DNA from 4 places in the Streptomyces sp. NPDC014733 genome. Region 4 is predicted to be linked to each of the others. Evidence: riboswitches for the same ligand, from Rfam matches in the RefSeq annotation. Region 4 holds a riboswitch; each other region holds the start of a gene.
What was found. A riboswitch is a leader RNA that binds a small molecule or an ion and turns the genes downstream of it on or off. The one in region 4 is predicted to bind cyclic di-AMP.
Positions count from the first base shown of each region.

Region 1: another riboswitch for cyclic di-AMP. It lies ahead of ACF1BH_RS03200 (NlpC/P60 family protein); the one in region 4 lies ahead of ACF1BH_RS21075 (transglycosylase family protein).
Region 2: another riboswitch for cyclic di-AMP. It lies ahead of ACF1BH_RS28135 (M23 family metallopeptidase); the one in region 4 lies ahead of ACF1BH_RS21075 (transglycosylase family protein).
Region 3: another riboswitch for cyclic di-AMP. It lies ahead of ACF1BH_RS05400 (M23 family metallopeptidase); the one in region 4 lies ahead of ACF1BH_RS21075 (transglycosylase family protein).

Region 1 is NZ_JBIBYO010000001.1:718,431-722,635, forward strand. It holds gene pcrA (DNA helicase PcrA) at 1-2,252, opposite strand, end outside; cyclic di-AMP (ydaO/yuaA leader) riboswitch at 2,516-2,701, shown strand; gene ACF1BH_RS03200 (NlpC/P60 family protein) at 2,709-3,854, shown strand; gene ACF1BH_RS03205 (hypothetical protein) at 3,995-4,205, opposite strand, start outside.
Region 2 is NZ_JBIBYO010000017.1:93,094-97,298, forward strand. It holds gene ACF1BH_RS28125 (PP2C family protein-serine/threonine phosphatase) at 1-453, shown strand, start outside; gene ACF1BH_RS28130 (DUF2332 domain-containing protein) at 590-1,696, opposite strand; cyclic di-AMP (ydaO/yuaA leader) riboswitch at 2,085-2,234, shown strand; gene ACF1BH_RS28135 (M23 family metallopeptidase) at 2,247-3,395, shown strand; gene ACF1BH_RS28140 (aldo/keto reductase) at 3,599-4,205, shown strand, end outside.
Region 3 is NZ_JBIBYO010000002.1:108,721-112,925, forward strand. It holds gene ACF1BH_RS05395 (M16 family metallopeptidase) at 1-1,238, shown strand, start outside; cyclic di-AMP (ydaO/yuaA leader) riboswitch at 1,482-1,638, shown strand; gene ACF1BH_RS05400 (M23 family metallopeptidase) at 1,651-2,427, shown strand; gene ACF1BH_RS05405 (GntR family transcriptional regulator) at 2,654-3,346, shown strand; gene ACF1BH_RS05410 (HPr family phosphocarrier protein) at 3,651-3,932, opposite strand; gene ACF1BH_RS05415 (GNAT family N-acetyltransferase) at 4,140-4,205, shown strand, end outside.
Region 4 is NZ_JBIBYO010000009.1:112,785-116,989, forward strand. It holds gene ACF1BH_RS21065 (cytochrome P450) at 1-793, shown strand, start outside; gene ACF1BH_RS21070 (transglycosylase family protein) at 1,026-2,018, shown strand; cyclic di-AMP (ydaO/yuaA leader) riboswitch at 2,238-2,446, shown strand; gene ACF1BH_RS21075 (transglycosylase family protein) at 2,451-3,125, shown strand; gene eno (phosphopyruvate hydratase) at 3,576-4,205, shown strand, end outside.

The sequences.
Region 1 (4,205 bases), on a different contig from region 4:
CCCCCGCTGCCGCCGGAGCGCATACCGCCCATCGTCGCGGACGGGGTCGCCGGGCCGGTGCGCCGCCAGTCGACGAACGACGCGGGGATCTCCTCCAGGAACCGCGACGGCGGGTTGTACGACGGCTGTCCCCAGGCGCTGCGCATCGTGGAGCGGGTGAGGTAGAGGCGCTCGCGGGCGCGGGTGATGCCGACGTAGGCGAGGCGGCGCTCCTCCTCCAGCTCCTTGGTCTGGCCGAGGGCGCGCATGTGCGGGAAGACGCCGTCCTCCATGCCGGTGAGGAAGACGACCGGGAACTCCAGCCCCTTGGCGGTGTGCAGGGTCATGAGCGTGACGACGCCGCTGCCGTCCTCGTCCTCGTCGGGGATCTGGTCGGAGTCGGCGACCAGTGCGACCTGCTCCAGGAAGTCGGCGAGCGTGCCACCGGATACGGGCTCCTCCGCATCGGCGTCCGCGCCCTCCGCGGCGGGGCCGGCCACGCGGTCCTGCTCGAACTCCAGGGCCACGGCGGCGAGTTCCTGGAGGTTCTCGATCCGGGTCTCGTCCTGCGGGTCGGTGGAGGACTGCAGCTCGGCCAGGTATCCGGTGCGCTCCAGGACCGCTTCGAGGACGGTGGCCGGTCCGGCGCCGGACTCGACGATGGTGCGCAGCTCTTCCATCAGGGTGTTGAAGCGCCGGACGGCGTTGGCGGAGCGGGCGGCCATGCCGTACGCCTCGTCGACGCGGCGCAGCGCCTGGGGGAAGCTGATCTTCTCGCGGAGTGCCAGGGCGTCGATCATCGCCTCGGCGCGGTCACCGATGCCGCGCTTGGGGACATTGAGGATCCGGCGGAGCGGGACGGTGTCCTCCGGGTTGGCGAGCACCCGCAGGTACGCGAGGATGTCGCGGACCTCCTTGCGCTCGTAGAAGCGGACGCCGCCGACGACCTTGTAGGGCAGTCCGACGCGGATGAGGATTTCCTCGAAGACGCGGGACTGGGCGTTGGTGCGGTAGAAGATCGCGACGTCTCCGGCGCGGGCGTCCTTCGCGTCGGTGAGGCGGTCGATCTCCTCGGCGACGAACTGGGCCTCGTCGTGCTCGGTGTCGGCGACGTACCCCGTGATGCGGGGGCCCTCGCCGGCTTCGGTCCAGAGGTTCTTGGGGCGGCGGTTCTCGTTCCGCTCGATGACGGCGTTGGCGGCGGAGAGGATGGTCTGGGTGGAGCGGTAGTTCTGCTCCAGCAGGATCGTCGTGGCGTCCGGGTAGTCCTCCTCGAACTGGAGGATGTTGCGGATCGTGGCGCCGCGGAAGGCGTAGATCGACTGGTCGGCGTCGCCGACGACGCACAGCTCGGCGGCGGATTCGGCCGGACCGACCAGCTCGCGCACGAGGGTGTACTGCGCGTGGTTGGTGTCCTGGTACTCGTCGACCATGACGTGGCGGAAGCGGCGGCGGTAGTGGGCCGCGACGTCCGGGAACGCCTGGAGGAGGTTGACGGTCGTCATGATGATGTCGTCGAAGTCCAGGGCGTTGGCCTCGCGCAGCCGCGCCTGGTAGAGCGCGTACGCCTGGGCCAGCGTCTTCTCGAAGCCGTCGGCCGCCTGTCCGGCGAAGGTCTCCTCGTCGATGAGCTCGTTCTTGAGGTTGGAGACCTTGGCGCTGAAGGACTTGGGCGGGAACCGCTTGGGGTCGAGATCGAGATCGCGGCAGACCAGGGCCATCAGGCGCTTGGAGTCGGCGGCGTCGTAGATCGAGAACGACGAGGTGAAGCCGAGGTGCTTGGACTCGCGGCGCAGGATGCGGACGCAGGCGCTGTGGAAGGTGGAGACCCACATGGCGTTGGCCCGGGGGCCGACCAGCTCCTCGACGCGCTCCTTCATCTCACCGGCGGCCTTGTTGGTGAAGGTGATCGCGAGGATCTGGCCGGGGTGGACGCCGCGGGCGGCGAGCAGGTGCGCGATGCGGTGGGTGAGCACCCGGGTCTTGCCGGAACCGGCTCCGGCGACGATCAGCAGCGGGCCGCCGGAGTGCACCACGGCGGCCTTCTGGGCGTCGTTGAGCCCTTCCAGGAGCGTGGCCGGGTCGACCGCGGGGCGGGCGGCGCCGTCGCGGTAGTGCGCGTCCCGGGGTACGGGGGCGTCGAACTTCCCGCTGAAGAGGTCGTGCGGGACCTCCTCCGGGGCCGGGCCGTGCTCGTCCTCGGGGGGCGGCGGGGGCTCCTCGTCCTTGGGGGCGAGGTCCGCCAGGAAGCTGTCGTCAAAGAGGCTGCTCATCGCCCACCGAGTCTAGGCCGCCCCACTGACAGTCGGGGCCGGAGCCGGGGAAAGGCCGGAAGTCCGGGGCGTTCCGCTCCGCGTCGCCCCGGGAACCCGGCATTCCACGCAGAAGCCTCGCCCTGCCCACACGAACGTCACCTCATGCACACAGGCCACGAAAAGGTTTCGGGCAAATCGAACATCTGCCTTCACAGGAGCCACACGAGTTGGCTAGGTTCACGCTCGGGCTGCCCGCATCCCGTGGACGACAGCGTCCGCACGGGCCGCCTCCGCCGAGTCCGGCCCTGCCCCACGGCACCCGGAGCCGGGGACCCATCAGCACCACCGGGGTGAATCGGTCGGTACGGCCGCGCGCGTGCGCACGTACGGACCGTAGGGCAAGCCTTCCGTCTGCGACACCGCCCGAACCCGACAGCTAACCCGGTAGGCGGTCCACGGAAGGAGTCGTCGGCCTTGCCGTCGCACCGCAAGCCGCGTACCCGCGTCCTCATCTCGCCCGGCAGCCGCCGGACGGCCGCCGGCCTGACGACCGCGGCCCTCGCCACGGTCACCCTGCTCTCGCAGTCTGCCGAGGCGTCCCCCCGCTCCCCGAAGCCGACCGTCGAAGAGGTCAAGAAGAAGGTCGACACCCTCTACCGCCAGGCCGAGGTCGCGACCCAGAAGTACAACGCCGTCAAGGAGCGCGTCGACGCGCGGCGGTCCGAGGTCAGCGACCTCCAGGACGCCGCGGCGCGCCGCACCGGCAAGCTCAACGAGGCCCGCCGGGAGCTGGGCACCTTCGCCGCCGCGCAGTACCGCAGCGGCGGGGTGAGCACCACCGCGCAGCTGATGTTCTCCAAGGACCCGCAGCAGTTCGCCGACCGCAGCCATCTGATGGAGCGGCTGACCGGGCGGCAGCAGCAGGCCGTCGACGCCTACCAGGAGCAACAGGCCGCCGCCGCCCACCAGCGGGCCGAGGCGACCCGCAGCCTGGACCGCCTCCAGGAGTCGCGGTCCGAGCTGGCCGGCTCCAAGCGGACGGTCCAGGGCAAGCTGGCCGAGGCCCGCCAGCTGCTCTCCGAGCTGACCGCCCAGGAGAAGGCGCGGCTGGCGGAGCTGGAGCGCCAGAAGGAGGAGGCGGCCCGCCGCAAGGCCGAGGAGGAGGAGCGCAAGCAGCACGAGCAGCCCGGCGGCGGCGCGGACACCGGCTCCCCCGGTACGGGCACGACCGACCCGGGCCAGGGCGGCGGCCCGGCCGACGGCTCGTACCGCACCAAGGCCGAGAAGGCGCTCGCGTTCGCCCGCGCCCAGATGGGCAAGCCGTACGTCTGGGGCGCCACCGGCCCCAACTCCTACGACTGCTCCGGGCTGACGCAGGCCGCGTGGAAGGCGGCCGGGGTGAGCCTGCCGCGTACGACGTGGGACCAGGTCAAGGTCGGCCAGCGCGTCGCCACCAAGGACCTCGCCCCCGGTGACCTGGTGTTCTTCTACAACGACATCAGCCACGTCGGGATGTACATCGGCGACGGCAAGATGATCCACGCCCCGAAGCCGGGCGCCAGCGTCCGCATCGAGTCGATCTACTACATGCCGATCTACGGCAGCGTCCGCCCCGCGTGACGCCCCTCGGGGAGGCCGTCGCACCGCGCGCCTCCCCGGTTGCACGGCTCCGGCCCGGTCCCTCGGTGAGGGGCCGGGCCGGAGGCGTACGCGGAGTGTGCCGGGGGCGCGGGGGATGCGGCCGCGCGCCCCGGTCGGGCTCAGGTCCAGAGCACCGCGATGAAGATGTTGACCATGGTGAGCAGGCCGACCGTGCCGAACAGCGGCTTGGCGATGCTCTCCTCGTCCCGCTTGACGTAGACCAGCCCCAGGATGACGACCAGGACGGCCAGCTTGACGCCGATCTTGATGTTGTCGACGGAGCTGCCCTGGGCCTGGTTCAGGCCGACCAGCGCGACGCCGGTGACCAGC
Region 2 (4,205 bases), on a different contig from region 4:
GAGGGGCGGCGGCGCGAGGGCCTCGACCAGTACGAGGGGTTCACCACGGCCGTGCTCGCGGAGATCCCGTCCGGGGAGCGCGCCGTGCTGCGCGTCCTGAACCGGGGGCATCCGCCACCGCTGCTGCTCACCCCGGACGGCGGGCTGCGGACACTGGTGCCCGCGGTGCACGCGCTGCCGCTGGGGATGAGCGAGGTGGCCGGGTGGCCGGACCGCGCGGACGAGCTGTTCTACCCCGCCGGTTCGCTCCTGCTGCTGTTCACCGACGGGCTGACCGAGGCGCGCGACCGGGCGGGGGAGTTCTACGACCCGGTGGCCCGGCTGCGCGGCCGGGTCTTCTCCGGGCCCGACCGGCTGCTGGACACGCTGGTCACCGAGGTCGCCGCGCACACGGGCGGGGCGGGCACGGACGACATGGCGCTGCTGGCGGTGCAGCGGCCGTTGGAGGAGTAGGGCCGGAGCACGGGGGAGTGACGGGGCGCGCGGAGCGCGGGCACGCGCCGGGCGCGCGGGGAGCCCGGGGCCGCCCCGGCACGCGGGGCGCGCGGCCGGCTCCCGCGCGCCGGTACGGCCCCGTGGGCGGAGACCTCTACGCCACCCAGTGGAGGCTCTGGCCGTGTGCCCCCGTCAGGGCCACCGGGCGGTCGTCCAGCGCGAGGGTCAGCAGCTGTTCCCGGTGGCCCGGGGTGAGGCGGCCGGCGGCCGGGGCGGGGAGCCACGGGGTGACGGAGTGGTGTTCCTGGGAGATCCAGTGGCCGCCGCCCGGCCGCCCGGCGAGCAGCGCGCGCACCCGGTCGGCGAACCGCTCCCGGTGCGCGGGCGGCAGATACGGCAGTACCGAGGTGTGAAAGACGACGAGTGTGGCGTCCGCCGGGACCCGCGCCGCCAGCGCCGGCAACTCCTCGACCAGGTCGCCGCGGACGATCTCGGGCCGCGGCGCCGCCCGTACCGCGTCCACCGCCGCCGTCAGCCGCTGTGCCCGCTCCGGGGTGCCCGGCCACACCAGGGACCGTAGCCAGCGCAGCGCCTCGGGGTCGTCCACCGGGTCGAGCGGCGTGAGGTCGATGCCGCCGCGCCACACGATCTCCGGGAGCCGCGCGGGCGTCGCCGCATCCGCCGCGGCCACCCGGTCCTCCCGTCCGACGCGGCACCGGAAGGTGACCGGGCTGTCCGGGGCGCCGAGGACGTGCGCCTCCGGGGACGTGTCCGGCCCGGGGGCCCCTGGGGCGGCGTCCGGCTCGTACGCGTACCGGTAGCGGTCCGGGTGGAGGCAGAGACCGGCCGAGGTGCCGACCTCCAGGAGGGCCAACGGGCCGCGGAGGCGGGCCAGGAGAGGCAGCAAGGTGGCGCAGCGGCCCGGCTCGTTGGTCTGGGTGGAGCGGCTCATGACGACCGCACGGACCTCGTCCCAGTGCCGGATCGTCCACTCGCGCCAGCGGCCGTACGCCGGCTCACCGCGCGGGCCCTGCTCGGCGTGCGGGCCGTCGAGGTGGCGGACGGCCGCCAGCAGGAGGTTGGGCTGCTGCTTGTTGCCCACCGGGAGGGACGCGGCGAGGAGTTCGCACAGCTCCGGGTCCTGCCCGATCCGTGCCGTCAGCTCCTCGTGGGCCGCGCAGCGGCCCCGCGCCTCCCTCCAGGAGAAGTCCCGGTAGCGCGCTGCCAGGGCCTGTGCGTTGTTGACGAAGTCGACGACCATGATCAGACGCTACTGCCCTCACGGAGCGTGAGGAGTGCGCACCCCTCCGCATAACAAGTGATGCACAATCATCCGCAGGCCGTTTCGTGAAGGGTGATCAACTCGACCGGTTTGCACGGACGTTGCCCCGAAAAGTCTTGGCCAAGAGCCGTCGTCGTACGGAGGGGATTCGCGGGATCGCTTGGAAATCGGCCGCGATCTCTATTACTGTCCGATAACGGAGCGCGGTCGTCCCAGCCGTCGCAGAGGCGGCACCGTGCCCCCACGCCGAATCCCGTACGCGCTCTTCAGGTATGCCGGGCACCCAGGCACACCGGTGGTCACTTCCCGCTACGGCGTCTCCCCGCACGCCGATGCGTCGATATTTCGTGAACTGCCGTGACGTGTCCTGTCTTTGCCGCGGTGTCCCGAGCGGCGCCGAGGGAACCGGGGAACCACCTCCATGGGGTGAATCGGACGCCTCGGCCAGAGGCCGCCCGTAGGAGACCTTCCTGCTCCGAACCCGTCAGCTAACCCGGTAGGCGCGAAGGAAGGAAAGGAGTGCGCCCCCGTGGCGTCCAACAGGCTTGCCCCCGAGGCTCCGTCCGCCCACCCCCTCCCCCAGGATCTGCCGGATTCCCTGACCGATACGGCCACCTTCGCTCCGGGCGCGTTCGCCCCGGAGGGCCCCGGCCCGTACGGTGTCGCGGACGACGGTCCCGGCGAGTGGAACCCGACCGAGGAGTCCGTGCGGTCCGTCCGCGGCCGGCACCGCGTCGGGAAGCAGCGCTCCGCGCTGGCCCGCAGCGGCACGGTCCTCGGCGTCGGGGTGATCGCGGCGGTCGGCGCCGGCGGCATGGCGACCGCCGAGGACAAGCCGCCGGTCCCGATCTCCATGCCGGACATCGGCGCCCTCGCCTCCGACGTCACCGGAGCGCTGCCGGCCGCCGAATCGCTGCCCGGCATCGGGCCGTTGCTCGGCTCCGACGACGCGTCCGGCCCGGCCACCACCGCGGCGCCGCTCTCGTCCGCCGGCCTCACCGCCGAGGACGGGCAGGGCACGGGCGCCGGGGAGGCGCTGCGCAGCCGCATCCTCCAGCAGGCCGACACCCAGCAGGAGGCCGGTGAGCGCGACGCCCGGGAGGCCGCCGAACACCGCGCGCTCGCCCGCGCGGAGCAGACCGCCGCGAGCGACCACAAGGAGGCGGTGGCCGACGCGAAGGCGGAGCGCGCCGAGGCCGCGCGCAAGGAGGCGGCCGCCAAGGCGAAGCGCGAGGCCGAGGCCCGCGCGAAGGCCGAGGCCGCGCGCCTGGCCGAGCTGGCCAAGAGCTATCTGCTGCCGGTCACCTCGTACACCCTCACCGCCGGCTTCGGCCAGGCCGGTGACCGCTGGGCCGCCGACCACACGGGCCAGGACTTCGCCGCCCCCACGGGCACGCCCGTCAAGGCCGTCCACTCCGGCACCATCACCCAGGCGGGCTGGGCCGGTGCGTACGGCTACCGCATCGTCCTCACCCTCGACGACGGTACGGAGCTGTGGTTCTGCCACCTCTCGTCGATGGTGAAGACCGGCGGCAAGGTCTCCACCGGCGAGGTCATCGGCCGCGTCGGCGCCACCGGGAACGTCACCGGCCCCCATCTCCACCTGGAGGTCCGTCCCGGTGGCGGCGGCCCGATCGACCCGATGCCGTGGCTGCGGGCCCGGGGTCTGAACGTCTGAGCCCGCTGCGGCCCTGAGGGGAGTCCGGGGCTCGCGTCCGGGGCGCGCGTGAGGACGTCGCGCGCCGGGCCGGGCTCCGGGCCACCACCGCGCGCCGGGCTCCGGGCCGCCCGCGCGGATGGGCTGCCAGGTGTGCCGGGGCCGGTACACCCGGATGCCGCGGCCCGGAAATGCCGCCGCCGCGCGGTGTGTTGAATGACGGCATGACCACACGTAAGCCTCTCGGCTCGCTCTCCGTCTCCCCGCTCTGCCTCGGCGGCAACGTTTTCGGCTGGTCCACCGACGAGGCCGAGTCGTTCGCGGTGCTCGACGCGTACGTCGCCGGCGGCGGCAACTTCATCGACACCGCCGACGCCTACTCGGCCTGGGTTCCCGGCAACGAGGGCGGCGAGTCCGAGACCGTCATCGGCAACTGGCTCGCCGCCCGCGGCAACCGCGACGACGTCGTCATCGCCACCAAGGTCGGTGCCCTCCCCGGCCTCAAGGGCCTCTCCGCCGCCACGATCAAGAAGGCCGTCGAGGGTTCGCTGCGCCGCCTGCGCACCGACCACATCGACCTCTACTACACCCACTACGACGACGAGTCGCTGGAGGTCGGCGAGTTCCTGACCGTCCTCGACGACCTCGTCCGGGCCGGCAAGGTCCGTGAGATCGCCGCCTCCAACATCTCGGCCGCCCGCCTGGAGGAGGCGCTGTCCTTCTCCGAGCGCGAGGGCCTGGCCCGCTACGTCGCCCTCCAGCCGCAGTACAACCTGGTCTCCCGCGACACCTACGAGGGCGAACTGGCCGAGGTCGCCGCCCGCCACGACG
Region 3 (4,205 bases), on a different contig from region 4:
TCGCGCCGCTGGAGACCGAGCCGGAGGGCCTGGACGGCGTCGCCACGATCATGGCGCGGGCGTTGTCGGAGGGCACCGACCGGCACGACGCCGAGGAGTTCGCCGCCGAGCTGGAGCGCTGCGGCGCCACGTTGGACGCGCACGCCGACCACCCCGGTGTCCGCGTCTCCCTGGAGGTCCCGGCCTCCCGGCTGTCGCGCGCGCTGGGGTTGCTCGCCGACGCGCTGCGCGCCCCCGCCTTCCCCGAGAGCGAGGTGGAGCGCCTGGTGCGCAACCGCCTCGACGAGATCCCGCACGAGCTGGCCAACCCGGGGCGCCGCGCCGCGATGGCGCTGTCCAAGGAGCTGTTCCCCGCGTCGTCGCGGATGTCGCGGCCCCGGCAGGGCACCGAGGAGACCGTCGGTCGCATCGACGCGGCGGCCGTCCGGGCGTTCTACGCCGCGCATGTGCGGCCCGCGGCGGCCACCGTCGTGATCGTCGGTGACTTCACCGGCATCGACGTGGACGCGGCGCTCGCCGACACGCTGGGTGCCTGGCAGGGGTCGCCCGCCGAGCCGGTCGCCGTCTCACCGATCACCGCGGACGACACCGGCCGTGTCGTGATCGTCGACCGCCCCGGCGCGGTGCAGACGCAGCTGCTCATCGGGCGGATCGGCGCCGACCGCCACGACCGCCAGTGGCCCGCGCAGGTCCTCGGCACGTACTGCCTGGGCGGCACCCTGACGTCGCGTCTGGACCGGGTGCTGCGTGAGGAGAAGGGCTACACCTACGGGGTGCGGGCCTTCGGCCAGGTGCTGCGGTCGTCGGCGCCGGACGCGCCCGGCGGGCCCACCGGCGCCTCGATGCTGGCGATCAGCGGCTCGGTCGACACCGAGTCCACCGGCCCGGCCCTCGACGACCTGTGGAAGGTGCTGCGCACCCTCGCGGCGGAGGGGCTGACCGACGCCGAGCGGGACGTCGCGGTGCAGAACCTCGTCGGCGTCGCGCCGCTGAAGTACGAGACGGCGGCAGCGGTCGCGGGCACCCTCGCCGACCAGGTGGAGCAGCATCTTCCGGACGACTACCAGGCGCAGCTGTACGCGCGGCTGGCCGAGACCGGCACGGTCGAGGCGACCGCCGCCGTGGTCAGCGCGTTCCCGGCCGACCGGCTGGTGACGGTGCTGGTCGGTGACGCGGCGCAGATCGCCGAGCCGGTCCGGGCACTGGGCATCGGTGAGGTGACGGTCGTCAGCGGCTGACGAACCGTGGGGCGGCGGCCCCGGCCGGGCCGTTCCGACAGCCCGGCAGAGCCGGACGAAAGGGGATCCCGAGGGGGAAGAAACGCCCTCGGGATCCCCTTTGTGCTGAGGAACGTCGGATTCCGGTTCCGTGGATCCGGTGTGGCGTAACGCACAATATGGCGTTTCTGTTTGCCGATTGAAAGTTGCCGCGATTAGCGTCATGCGCGCTGTCCGTCAGCAGCACGCCGCAACCGCGGCACCGGACAGCCATCGCCGAGTCCCCGTACGGCGCGAGCCAGGGGAGCCGGGGACCCACATGTCCCCTGGGGTGAATCGGGTGCCTCTCCGGAGGAACCCGTAGGAGACCTTCCTGCTCCGAACCCGTCAGCTAACCCGGTAGGCGAGAAGGAAGGAAAGGACCAGCCAGCACATGGCGTTCACCCGTGCCACCGGGAAGCACCGCCGTCCGAGCCGCAGCGCCCGGACGACCCGCAACATCGCCGGCATCGCCGGTCTCGCCGCCACCGGCGTCGTCGCCTCCGTCTCCTCCCCTGCGATGGCCGCCACCTCCGGCGCCGCGCACGACACGGGGCTGCAGCGGGCCGTCGTCCTCGGTGACGAACTCGCCGAGCGCGTCCAGGCCCAGGCCGATGCGCAGCAGGCCGTCGCCGAGACGGCCGAGGCCAAGGCGAAGGCCGAGGCCGACGCGGTGAAGCAGGCCCAGGCCGCCAAGGCTGCGGCCGACAAGCGGCACGAGGACGAGGTCCGCGCCGCCCGCGAGGAGGAGCGCAAGCGCCTCAACGCCTTCGTCGCCCCGATCGCCGGCTCGTACGTCTCCACCGCCTACAAGGCGTCCAGCGGACTGTGGTCCTCCGGCACCCACACCGGTATCGACTTCCATGCCGCCACCGGCACCACCGTGCACGCCGTCGGTGCGGGCACCGTCGTCGAGGCCGGCTGGGGCGGTGCCTACGGCAACAACGTCGTCATCAAGATGAACGACGGCACGTACACCCAGTACGGCCACCTGTCGCAGATCGGTGTCTCGGTCGGCCAGCAGGTGATGCCCGGTCAGCAGATCGCGCTGTCCGGCGCGACCGGCAACGTCACCGGCCCGCACCTGCACTTCGAGGCCCGCACCGGCCCGGACTACGGCTCGGACATCGACCCGATCGCCTACCTGCGGGCGCACGGCGTCAACGTCTGACCCCGCACCCCCCGGAGCCCCGGACCGCCCTCACAGGGTGTCCGGGGCTCCGCCGTGTCCGGTGCCGTCCGGCGGATGGCCGGATTTCCCGCGGCCGGGGAACGCACTCCCCAAAAGATTTCCATGAATGTGTGAAGGCGGTAAAGGGGCCGTCACCGTCGAATAGAGTCGCGGAAAAGGCGCCGTGCACCGGCGTTTTCCGGGGAGGACGGTGGAGGTGCCCGCGATGACGCAAGGCGAGATTTCCGTGCAGCGTATCTCCACGGCGATTCGCGACGACATCGTTTCCGGTGCGCTGATTCCCGGCAGCCGCCTCGTCGAGGACATTCTGGCCACCCGGTACGGCGTCTCCCGGGTGCCGGTCCGTGAGGCGTTACGGACCCTCCAGTCGGAAGGGTTCGTCACCGCGCGTCGCCACGCGGGCGCCTGCGTCGCCGCGCCCACCGCCCAGGAGGCCGCCGATCTCCTGGACCTGCGGGCCCTCCTGGAGCCGATGGGCGCCGCCCGCGCGGCGGCCCGCCGCACCGACGCGCAGCTGAAGGTCCTGCGGGGCGTGGTGCGGCTCGGCAGGGAGCGCGCCCGCCGTGAATGCCCGGGTGACCTGCCCCGGCTGGACGGCTGGTTCCACGAGACGCTGGCGCTGGCGGCGGGCAATCCGGGGCTGACCGCGCTGCTGACCCAGGTGCGGCGGAAGATCGAGTGGATGTATGTCGTCGAGCGTCCGGCGCGGTACGCGGAGACCTGGGACGACCACGGCGCGGTGCTGGACGCGGTGGCCCGTGGCGACGCGGAGGCGGCACGGGCCACGATGGCCTCGCACGTGGCGCGGTCGCTGCCGGCCTACCGCCCGCGGCACCGGCAGGCCGCGGCGCGCCCCGTGGCACGCCCCGTCGGCAGGGGGCGCGTGCGTTCTTCCTAGGGGCGCGGTATACGGGATGCCCGACGCATGGCGGGATCCTTTCGGCCTCGTACGGAAAATTGTGGAATCGGGTTCCGATAAAACACGCCATCCGGGAATTGCCGCACCTGTGGGGCGGCGCATTCCACTGTTCGGGCGTGCGGTGCCGAAGGGGCGGGGAATTACGGGCGGGGGAGCGGGCCGCCGTGGTGCGCGGTGCGCGGCGTTCCGTCGCCGGGAAGGCGAAAGGCCCCGCCGCGGTGACCGGTTCCGGTCGTGGCGGCGGGGCCTTTCCCCGGCTGCGGGGAGGCGGGGGCGTCCCGGTTCAGACGGTCTCCGGCAGCTCGTCGAGCCCCTCGGCGACCAGCTTCGCCAGACGCTCCAGCGCGGCCTCGGCGCCCTCGGCGTCCGAGGCGAGCACGATCTCTTCGCCGCCCTGGGCGCCCAGGCCCAGCACCGCGAGCATCGAGGCCGCGTTGACGGGGTTGCCGTCGGCCTTGGCGATCGTCACGGGAACGCCGGCGGCGGTGGCCGCACGGACGAAGATCGAGGCGGGACGGGCGTGCAGCCCCTCGGCCCAACCGACATTGACGCGGCGCTCAGCCATGGTGTTGCCCTTCAAGTCGTCACAGTTGTCTAGACCAGTCTCTCATGAGGTCCCCGGTGCCCCGGAAGTCCCACCTCCGGTGTTCCGCACCACGTCCGGCCCGGTTGACGCTGCCCGGCCACCACCGTTCGCCCACCCGCGGCCCGCCTCGCGCCCGGCCGCGCGCGCACCGGGCCGGTTGTCGGTGCCCGGTCGTACGCTGTCCGCATGCAGCAGCCGCCGGATCACGCGTACCCGAGTCACTGGGAAGCCGATGTGGTGCTGCGCGACGGC
Region 4 (4,205 bases):
GCGTGAGGACCAGGACGACTTCCGGGACTGGGCCGGGATGATGCTCCGCCACACCAAGCCGGGCGGCACCGGCGGCGGGCCGCGCGGCGGCGTCGCCAAGGCGGTCAAGAAGATCCGCGGCTACCTCGCCGAGCTGATCCACCGCAAGCGCGCCGTCCTGCCGCCCGAGCCCGCGCCCGACGAGGACCTGATCTCCGGCCTGATCCGCGCCTCCGACCACGGCGAGCACCTCACCGAGAACGAGGTCGCCGCGATGGCGTTCATCCTGCTCTTCGCCGGTTTCGAGACCACCGTCAACCTCATCGGCAACGGCACCTACGCCCTGCTGCGCACCCCCGACCAGCGTGAACTCCTCCAGAAGTCGCTGGCCGCCGGCGACCGCGAGGTGCTGACCACCGGTATCGAGGAGCTGCTGCGCTACGACGGCCCGGTCGAGCTGGCCACCTGGCGGTTCGCGACCGAGGAGCTGACGCTCGGCGGGGAGCGGATAGCCGTCGGCGATCCGGTGCTGGTGGTGCTCGCCGCCGCCGACCGCGACCCCGCGCGCTTCGACGCCCCGGACACCCTCGACCTGCGCCGCACCGACAACCCGCACCTCGGTTACGGCCACGGCATCCACTACTGCCTCGGCGCGCCGCTCGCCCGCCTCGAAGGGCGGACCGCGCTCGCCACCCTCCTGACCCGCCTGCCGGACATCCGGCTCGCGGCGGATCCGGAGGAATTGCGGTGGCGTGGCGGGCTCATCATGCGCGGTCTGCGCGCCCTCCCCGTGGAGTTCACCCCGGCCCCCTGACGACACGCCGTCCACCTGCGCGGACGGCCGTCCGCAGCCCGGAAGTTGACGCTCCATCAGCCACGTGACCTACACGTGATCTCCGCTACACCGGCTTGTGACGCCCCGTGAGCCCGGTTACCTTGCCACCGAACAAGCGCTCCATCGCCCCGGTGGACGCCGTACCGGATCCCGGGCGGCCGGACCGGGGCGGCGGGACGGACAACTCAACCGCCGCTCGAAAGGCAATCGCATGCGCACCGGCAACGGCAGACACCGTCGCCCCCGCCAGGCACCGGCCCTCTTTGTCACGGCGGGTGTGACCGGCGCGGGCCTCGCCCTGCCCCTTCTCGGCGCGGGCGCCGCCCACGCCGCCGACACCTCCACCTGGGACCGGGTCGCCCAGTGCGAGTCCGGCGGCATCTGGTCCAGCGCCGGTGGCAACGGTTTCTACGGCGGACTCCAGCTCACCCTCGACATGTGGCGCGATTACGGCGGCCTGGAGTACGCGGCCCGCCCCGACCTGGCCAGCCGCGCCCAGCAGATAGCCGTGGCCCAGGCGATCCTCGCCGACCGCGGCCCCGAGGCCTGGCCGCGCTGCGCGTCCGAGGCCGGACTCACCGAGGACGGCGCGGCGCCCGACGTCGACCCCGGTGGCTCCGTCACCACCCCGCCCGCCGGTGCGGACGACGCCCACACCGGTACCGGCACCGACTCCGACCAGGAGACGCCCTCGGCGCCGGACACCACCGACCCGGCCACCCCGAAGGGCACCCCGGACCCGTCCGACTCCCCGGACCCGTCCACCTCGCCCGACGCCACCGGCTCCCCCGAGGCACCCGAAGGCTCGCAGCGGCCCGGTACGCCCGGCCCGTCCGGCGAGCCGTCCACCGACCCGTCCGACCACGCCTCGCACCCCTCCGAGCCCTCGCACCCGTCCCGTGCGACGCCTCCGGCGGACACCGGCGGCTCCCGTGACGGCGACGGCTCCGGGCGCCATCGCGGCGGCAGCGACGCCGACGCGGACGGCGACCGCGCCCCGGGGCGGCACGCCTCGCGCGGCGGTGAGCGGACGGACCCGGACGAGGGCGCGTACACCGTGCGCTCCGGTGACAACCTGTCAGCCATCGTCGAGGCGCGCGACCTGCCCGGCGGCTGGCCCGCGCTGTACGAGCGCAACGAGGACGTCATCGGCGCCGACCCGGACCTCATCCACCCAGGTCAACTCCTCGACCTGGGCCACTGATCGAGCCGATAGGCGGCTTTTGCCCGTTTTGGCGAAAGTGAGACATGGGTCTCGTCGCCGTCCGGGGTGTCCCGACCTGCCCTTCGATTCCGCACCGTGTCCTACCTGCGGAAATATGTGCCTTCTGCGGCCGTTGGCGGTCAACTGGGTGCAGAAAGCGGGGTTTGAACGACACGGGGGGTTCTGTTTACGGTCAGGACCGCTCGCCAAAGCGGGCCCTTCGTTCACACGCCGAATCCTGCCGGTGGGCGAAGGTGGTCGACGCGCAAGCGCCGAAGGCAGGAGCGGGGGACCCAAGGTAAGCGCCGGCCCCGCCCGTGAAAGCGGGTCAACCGGCTTGGGGTGAAGCCGTGTGCGCGTCACACGGCCGGGCAATCCACACCGCCCGAACCCGACAGCTCACCTCGCAGGCGTCGGTGAGGAAAACGAAGCATGCTGATCAACAAGGCCAAGCACCGTCGCCCCTCCAAGGCCGTCCGCGTCGCCACCCTCGCCGGTGTCGCCGGCGCCGCCGTGGCCGTCCCGCTGATGGGCGCCACCAACGCCTCCGCCGCCTCCGTCTCCACCTGGGACGCCGTCGCCCAGTGCGAGTCCGGCGGCAACTGGTCGATCAACACCGGCAACGGCTACTACGGCGGCCTGCAGTTCTCCGCCTCCAGCTGGGCGGCGGCCGGCGGCACGCAGTTCGCGCCCCGCGCCGACCTGGCCACCAAGGCCCAGCAGATCCAGGCCGCCGAGAAGCTCCTCGCCATCCAGGGCCCGGGCGCCTGGTCCTGCGCCGGTGCGGGCAACCTCACCGCCGGTGGCCCGTCCCCCGACCTGAACACCTCCGCCACCAAGGCCGCCCCCAAGCAGCAGGCCCCGCAGCCCAAGGCCGCCCCGCGGCAGCAGGCGCCGAAGCAGCAGGCCCCGCAGCAGCAGTCCCGTCCCGCGACGCCGCAGCACCACGTCATGGGCCACGGCAACTACACCGTGAAGTCCGGCGACACCCTGGCCAAGATCGCCAAGGCGCACGGCAAGAACTGGAAGTCGGTCTACGCGGACAACAAGTCCGTCATCGGCTCCAACCCGAACCTCATCTTCCCGGGCCAGAAGCTCCACGTCTGATCCCGCACCCCCGGGCCTCTGCCCCCTCCCGGCCTCCGATCCCGTGCGTACGGCGGTACGCGCGGCACACCGGACCGGGAGGCGGCCTGCCGCCCGGACCCCGCGGGCCACGGCCCCCGGCACCGCCCGGGAGCCCCCGCTCACCCGCGGACCTCCCCCCACGGGATACCCCGCCCGGCGCGCACGTCCCCGGGGCGGCACCGGCTCCCCGCCGTCGCCGCCCTCCGCGCGCCGAGGCGGGGTTTCGCCGTTCCGTACCCTGGTCCCGGACACAGCGTCGTGCCCGCCCCTTATCAGCTGCTTTTCCGTTCCGCGGCCTTCGTTGTCGAATATCAGGAACCCGGCGTCCGAGGCACCTTTCGTCCCGTCCTGCGGGCCGCGAGGTAGCGGAAGGCCCGGGGGCCGTTAGGCTCGTGCCGCAGAACTCCAGACACCCATGAAGGAGACAACGTGCCGTCCATCGACGTCGTCGTAGCCCGCGAAATTCTCGACTCGCGAGGTAATCCCACGGTCGAGGTCGAGGTCGGCCTCGACGACGGCTCCACCGGTCGGGCCGCCGTCCCGTCCGGTGCCTCCACCGGAGCCTTCGAGGCCGTCGAGCTGCGCGACGGGGACCCCAACCGCTACCAGGGCAAGGGCGTCGAGAAGGCCGTTCTCGCCGTCATCGAGCAGATCGGCCCGGAGCTGGTCGGCTACGACGCCACCGAGCAGCGCCTCATCGACCAGGCCATGTTCGACCTGGACGCCACCGACAACAAGGGCTCGCTGGGCGCCAACGCCATCCTCGGCGTCTCCCTCGCCGTCGCGCACGCCGCCTCCGAGGCCAGCGACCTGCCGCTCTTCCGCTACCTCGGCGGCCCGAACGCGCACGTCCTGCCCGTCCCGATGATGAACATCCTGAACGGTGGGTCGCACGCCGACTCCAACGTCGACATCCAGGAGTTCATGATCGCCCCGATCGGTGCGGAGTCCTTCTCCGAGGCGCTGCGCTGGGGCGCCGAGGTCTACCACACCCTCAAGAAGGTCCTGAAGAACAAGGGCCTGGCCACCGGCCTGGGCGACGAGGGCGGCTTCGCCCCC